DNA from 3 places in the Streptomyces sp. NPDC107517 genome. Region 2 is predicted to be linked to each of the others. Evidence: riboswitches for the same ligand, from Rfam matches in the RefSeq annotation. Region 2 holds a riboswitch; each other region holds the start of a gene.
The links. A riboswitch is a leader RNA that binds a small molecule or an ion and turns the genes downstream of it on or off. The one in region 2 is predicted to bind cyclic di-AMP.
Positions count from the first base shown of each region.

Region 1: it holds a riboswitch for cyclic di-AMP, as region 2 does, so the genes downstream of both, ACZ67T_RS13050 (transglycosylase family protein) here and ACZ67T_RS28750 (transglycosylase SLT domain-containing protein) in region 2, are expected to answer to the same signal.
Region 3: it holds a riboswitch for cyclic di-AMP, as region 2 does, so the genes downstream of both, ACZ67T_RS23730 (C40 family peptidase) here and ACZ67T_RS28750 (transglycosylase SLT domain-containing protein) in region 2, are expected to answer to the same signal.

Region 1 is NZ_JBVJPM010000004.1:492,576-494,832, forward strand. It holds gene ACZ67T_RS13045 (transglycosylase family protein) at 1-887, shown strand, start outside; cyclic di-AMP (ydaO/yuaA leader) riboswitch at 1,057-1,228, shown strand; gene ACZ67T_RS13050 (transglycosylase family protein) at 1,233-1,910, shown strand; gene eno (phosphopyruvate hydratase) at 2,252-2,257, shown strand, end outside.
Region 2 is NZ_JBVJPM010000014.1:47,824-50,080, reverse strand. It holds cyclic di-AMP (ydaO/yuaA leader) riboswitch at 923-1,087, shown strand; gene ACZ67T_RS28750 (transglycosylase SLT domain-containing protein) at 1,090-1,833, shown strand; gene ACZ67T_RS28745 (glycoside hydrolase family 43 protein) at 2,058-2,257, shown strand, end outside.
Region 3 is NZ_JBVJPM010000010.1:185,105-187,361, forward strand. It holds gene ACZ67T_RS23730 (C40 family peptidase) at 1-936, opposite strand, end outside; cyclic di-AMP (ydaO/yuaA leader) riboswitch at 945-1,094, opposite strand; gene pcrA (DNA helicase PcrA) at 1,362-2,257, shown strand, end outside.

The DNA of each region.
Region 1 (2,257 bases), on a different contig from region 2:
TCGGCGCGACCAGCGCGAGCGCCGCGTCGACGGCCACATGGGACAAGCTCGCCGAGTGTGAGAGCGGCGGCTCCTGGAGCGCCGATCCGGGCAACGGCTATTACGGCGGGCTCCAGTTCTCCCAGGAGGTCTGGGAGGACTACGGCGGCCTCGACTTCGCGCCGCGCGCCGACCAGGCCAGCCGCTCGCAGCAGATAGCCGTCGCCGAGAAGGTCCTCGCCGACCAGGGTCCGAGGGCGTGGCCGGTCTGCTCGGTCACCTCGGGGCTCACGGCGGACGCCGCCGCCGCCGACGTCGACCCCGGGGCGGCCCTTCCGACCCCGTCGGCGTCGGCCGGTGACTCCGGGAGCGACGACGCGGCGGACGACGCCGCGAAGGGGGGCGCGAACGACAGGCCTTCGGACTCCGCTTCCTCGGGTGCGAAGGGCAACTCCCGAGAGAAGAATCACGACAAGTCGGGTGATACCGCGGGTAACTCCTCGGATGACGCCAAGGCTGACAAGTCCGGCCGGGACGGTTCGACTTCGGCCCCCGCGACGCCCTCGCCGGAGGCCTCCGACGGCTCGGACGCGGCCACTCCGCCCGCCTCCGGACGACACCGCGGCGCCGCCGCCGCGGACGACACCGCAGACTCCCTGCGCGCCGACGACGGCTCGGGCCGCCACGCCTCACGCGGCGACGAAAACGTACGCAAGGGTGCGAATCGGAGCGAAGACGCCTATACCGTGCGCGCCGGTGACAACCTCTGGGACATCGCCGACACCCATGACGTGGACGGCGGATGGGCCGCTCTGTACGCCCAGAACAAGAAGACGGTGGGTGCCGACCCGGACCTCATCCTTCCTGGTCAGAGTCTGGATCTTGGGCTCGAATCGGGCGAAAAGTAGCGGCAGTTCGGGCTGAATGTCCGCTTTGGCGAGAGTGAGAGATGGGTCTCAAAGGCCCTGATCGTCTTTGAAATTACGGCGATCCACTGCTTACGGTCATCACCGCTCGCCACAGCGGGCCCCGTCGGATGTCACGCCGAATCCTGCCAATGTCCGTACGGGAACAGTCGTCGCGTAAGCGCCGTAGGCAGGAGCGGGGGACCCAAGGTAAGCGCCGGCCCCGGCCGTTGAGAGACGGCCGAACGACCGGCTTGGGGTTAAGTCGCACGCAGGACGTGCGACCGGGCACTCATCCGGCCCGAACCCGACAGCTCACCTCGTAGGCGTCGGTGAGGGGATCTCTCGATGCTGTTTTCCAGCAAGGGCAAGCACCGCCGCCCGTCCAAGGCCGTTCGCGTCGCCACGCTCGCCGGTGTCGCCGGTGCCGCTGTCGCCGTCCCGCTGATGGGCGCCACCGGTGCCTCCGCCGCCACCGCCTCCGAGTGGGACGCGGTCGCGCAGTGCGAGTCCGGCGGCAACTGGTCGATCAACACGGGCAACGGCTACTACGGCGGCCTCCAGTTCTCCTCGTCCACGTGGGCCGCGTACGGCGGCACCGCGTACGCCTCCACCGCCGACAAGGCCTCCAAGGCGCAGCAGATAGCCGTCGCCGAGAAGGTTCTGGCCAGCCAGGGCAAGGGTGCCTGGCCGAGCTGCGGCGTGGGCCTGTCCGCCGCCTCGACCGGCTCCGCCCCGGCCGCCGCCCCGCAGCCGGAGCGCAAGGCCGAGCAGCCGACCACCCGCAGCCAGGAGCGCAAGGCGCCTGCCGCGAAGCAGGAGTCGAAGAAGACTGTCGAGACCCCGGCCGGCAAGAAGGTCAAGAAGGGTGACGGCGAGTACAAGGTGAAGTCCGGCGACACCCTCAGCACCATCGCCGAGAAGCACCACGTCAAGGGCGGCTGGGCGAAGCTCTTCAAGCTGAACAAGGACATCGTCGAGGACGCCGACCTGATCTACCCGGGTCAGCAGCTCCACCTCAAGTAAGCAACCGGCAGCTCCACCTCAGTAAGTAAGAGGGGAGCGGCGGCCCCGGGCCGCTCGGGTATCGGCTCTCGGCGGACGGCCGGTACCACGCCAGGTTTCCCCAAGGACTCCCCGCCCCGGGTGCGCATTCCCCCGTCGCGCCCGGGGCGGGGCTTTGGTGCGTGAGGGGTCCTGGTCCTTCGTCCGTTGTCGGCCGTGGCTTTTTGTTCCGTTCGGAAACAATTCGCTCTCGGTTTTTGTCCACGGGCCGGTCGGTCGGCTGGGCGGTGCCTGGAGCCGGTTAGGCTCAGGTGTTGCCGGACCATGCGGCCCGGCGTAGTTGCGTCACATCCCATAAGGAGATGCTC
Region 2 (2,257 bases):
AACTACCCCCATTCCTGCGCTTCTTCGCGGCGGACCTTCGGTTCGAATGCGACCCGGCGCGGGTGCCTGCGGGGTTCCCGTTCATCACTGCAGCGACCACCGAGGCCCAGCATTGAACAGGCCTCCCCCACAGAGAGATACCTGCCCGGAAAACCGTAGTCGGCAGAGGATTTGAGCAGCCCCCTTCCGGCCCGAGCCGATAGCTTCACTGACACACCAGCGACAATCGACAACTGAATCTCCATCACATATGGACCGTCTTCTAAGATCACACACATCCTGAACCGGAGAATTTTCCGGATGCAGCATCAGAGTCCTCACCTATTCCGCCCCGGGTATCCCGCGAACCCAGCAGGCCGGCGGGAAGCGCACTCCGCTGACGGCCGCCGGCCTCACCTCAGTCGACCCCTCAGGCGAACCGCACAGGTCCACGTCCAGGCAGCATCCCGATCGACATCGGCTCCTGAATCGTGCAGCGGGGACGCGTGTCGGCCCGTGTGACCGGGCCGACATTGATGGCGATACACCCCCTTAGTCACTGAAAGCGACAGGGCGGTATGTCCATTTTTGCAATGAAAAATACCTTTTTGCATTATTAGTGCTATACGAGGGGATCCGCCTATCTCGCTAGATATTCAGGCGAAATATCGCACTCCGCTACGCCATCGACCGGCATTCCAACCCGCATCACATTCAGTGAACCGTGTCACATGGAAGGACGCGGGCCCCGAAGATCGGCTGAGCCCACTTCCCTTCTGCACAAGGAAGGTTGGGGTTTTCGATCAAAGAGAGTGGAGGGTTCTGATCGCCGGAGAAGGGCTCCCACATTTCGCGATCGGGAATTCTGGTCTTGTTCTGTCCGCGCTTTCTCGCCTAATGTCACCGTCAATCCGGATGGAACGCCGAATCCTGCCGCTGTCCGGAATCCCTCCCACTCACTCGGTAACGCACGGCAGGAGCGGGGGACCCAGGTAAGCCGCCGATCCGGTTTCCGGAACGGCTCGGGGTGAAGTCGCATTCGCAGTGCGACCGGACATCTCCCGTCCGAACCCGACAGCTCACCTCGTAGGCGACGGAGAGGAACTCGACATGCCCTCAAAGGGACAGCACCGCCGCCCCAAGTCCATCTCGCTCAGCCGCGGCATCGCCGCCGCAGGCACCGGCGCTGCCGTGCTCGCTCTCCCGGTGCTCGGCGCGACCAGCGCCGGCGCAGCGCAGGCCACCCCGGCTGCCAAGACCGCCGCGGCCCCCACGACGTACGTCGTCGTCGCCGGCGACTCCCTCGTCAAGATCGCCCGCGAGCACTCGGTGAGCGGCGGCTGGAAGCAGCTGTACCAGGACAACCGAGCCACCGTCGGTGACAACCCGGCGCTGATCCACCCCGGCGTCAAGCTCACGCTCGGCAAGAAGAGCGCGGCCGAGCCCACGGCAGCCACCAGGGCGTCCGCCGAGCGGGCCGACCGCTCCGAGACCCGGACCGCGCTCCCGGCCGCCCCGGCGAAGAAGTCGTACACCAACGACCTCGACGGCTGGATCAAGGAATCGCTGGACATCATGGCCAAGCACAGCATTCCCGGCACCTACGAGGGCATCCACCGCAACGTCATGCGCGAGTCCTCCGGCAACCCGCTGGCCATCAACAACTGGGACTCCAACGCTGTCGCAGGAACCCCGTCCAAGGGTCTCCTGCAGGTCATCGACCCCACGTTCAAGGCGTACCACGTGCCCGGCACGTCCATGGACAGCTACGACCCGGTCGCCAACATCACCGCCGCCTGCAACTACGCGGCCGACAAGTACGGCTCGATCGACAACGTGAACGGCGCGTACTGACAGCCGGTTCCACACTGAGGCTCGCAGTCGTCGCAGGCAGACCAGGCTGAACGGAAGCCCGGCCACTGCCAGTTGAAGCGCATCGATGATGTCCTGGCCCTGAAGTCCCGTAAGCATGTAGGGACTTCAGGGCCCTTCTGCGTCCTGTCCAACCTCTTGCGCGCCATCACCCCCGTGCATATCCTCCCCGCGAATCGAAGCGCTTCGACACGGAGAGAGACAGCATGGCAGACCCACACCCGGTCATCCCCGGGTTCCACCCGGACCCCAGCGTCTGCCGCGTCGGCGACGACTACTACCTCGCGTGCTCGAGCTTCGAGTACGTGCCCGGGGTGCCGCTCTTCCACAGTCGCGACCTGCTGCACTGGCGGCAGATCGGCAACGTCCTCGACCGGCCCGGCCAGTTGCGGCTGCCCTGGGACAC
Region 3 (2,257 bases), on a different contig from region 2:
CCACGCGGCCTGCGTGAGGCCCGAGCAGTCGTACGAGTCCGGTCCCGTGGCGCCCCACACGTACGGCTTGCCCATCTGGGACTCGGCGAAGGCGATGACCTTCGCGGCCTTGGTGGCGTAACCGCTGCTGGTGCTCCCGGAGCCCGTACCCGTACCCGTCCCCGAACCGGTACCGGTGCCCGTGGTCTCCTTCTGGCGCGCCTCCTCGGCCGCCTTGCGCTTGGCCTCCGCCTCGGCCTGCTGACGCGCCAGCTCCTCCGCCTTCTTCCTGGCGGCCTCCTGCTTTTTCTTCTCGATCGCCGCGAGCCGCGCCTTCTCCTCGGCGGTCAGCTTCGACAGGAGTTCGCGGGCGTCACCGAGCTTCTGCTGGACGTCCCTCTTCGTGCTCTTGAGCGTGGCCTGCGAAGTGGTCAGCGTCTCCAGGCTCTTGGCCGCCTCCGTGCGCTTCTTCGTGGTGGCGGCCTGCTCGGTCTGGTAGTCGTCGACGGCCTTCTTCTGGCGGCTCGTGAGCCGGCTCATCAGCTGGTCCTGGTCGAAGTAGTCCTGCGCATCGTCGGCGAGGAGCAGCGTCGCGGTGTCGGAGACGGCGCCCGTGCGGTACTGGGCAGCGGCGAAGGTGCCGAGCTCCTGGCGTGCCTTGTTGAGCTTCTCGGTGCGCTGCGCGACGTCGTCGAGGAGGTCGCCGACGCGCTTCTGCTGCTTGGTGGTGCGCTCCTTGGCCGCGTTGTACTTCTCCGTGGCCACGCCCGCCTGGTGGTAGAGGGTGTCGACCTTCTTCTGGACCTCTTCCAGGCTCGGCTTCGACGGCGCGGAGGGGGCGGCGGTCGCGGTCTGCGAGAGCAGGGCGATGGACGTGAGGGCCGCCGTGGTGATGCCGACGACGGGGGCCGTGCGGGGGCCGGCTGTTCTGGTGCGCGGCTTGCGGTGCGACGCCAAGGGTCGCGTCTCCTTCCCATGACCGCCTACCGGGTTAGCTGTCGGGTTCGGGCGGAGATTCGGAAGGCTGCCCTACGGCCGTGCCCTGACGGGTCGTCGGCCGATTCACCCCAAAGGTCGTGGGTCCCCGGTTCCATGCCTCTCGGCGTACTGAACTCAGCGGGGGCGACCCGCTCGCGGCGCGGTTGCCGGCGGGGGGACGGGCGGCCCGCGGAGCACGCTAGCCAACTCGTGTGGCTGCTGTGAAGGTTGATGTTCGATATGCCCGATACATTTTCGTGACCTTCGGCAATCTTGTCGGTGACCTCCGGTAACCTTCGCTGAGGGTGATTACCGCACTACAAGAGGTGGCCGGGCCCGCGAAGTCGGAGGAAGTTTCCGGGACGGCCGTGGGTGTCAGTGGGGCGGCCTAGACTCGTAGAGCGATGAGCAGCCTCTTTGACGACAGCTTCCTGGCGGACCTCACGGCTTCGAAGGCCAGTGAGGAGCATGCCCCGCCGCCGCCCGAGGACGACACGGCTCCGGAGCACGTTCCGGACGACCTGTTCGACGGGAAGTTCGACGTGCCCCCGGCCAGGGACGAGTACTACCGGGACGGCGCCCCACGCCCGGCGCTCGACCCGGCGGCCCTCCTCGACGGGCTGAACGAGAACCAGAAGGCGGCCGTCGTCCACGGCGGCTCCCCGCTGCTCATCGTGGCGGGCGCGGGGTCCGGCAAGACCCGCGTGCTCACGCACCGCATCGCGTACCTCCTCGGCGAGCGCGGTGTGCACCCCGGCCAGATCCTCGCGATCACGTTCACGAACAAGGCCGCGGGCGAGATGAAGGAGCGCGTCGAGTCCCTCGTCGGCCCGCGGGCGAACGCGATGTGGGTGTCGACGTTCCACAGCGCCTGCGTCCGCATCCTGCGCCGCGAGTCGAAGAGGCTCGGCTTCACGTCGTCGTTCTCGATCTACGACGCCGCCGACTCCAAGCGCCTCATGGCCCTGGTCTGCCGCGACCTCGACCTGGATCCGAAGAAGTTCCCGCCGAAGTCCTTCAGCGCCAAGATCTCGAACCTGAAGAACGAGCTGATCGACGAGGAGGACTTCGCGGCACAGGCCGCCGACGGCTTCGAGAAGACCCTCGCCCAGGCCTACGCGATGTACCAGTCCCGCCTCCGCGAGGCGAACGCGCTGGACTTCGACGACCTGATCATGACGACGGTAAATCTCCTGCGCGCCTTCCCGGACGTCGCGGAGCACTACCACCGCCGCTTCCGCCACGTCCTGGTCGACGAGTACCAGGACACGAACCACGCGCAGTACGCGCTGGTCAGGGA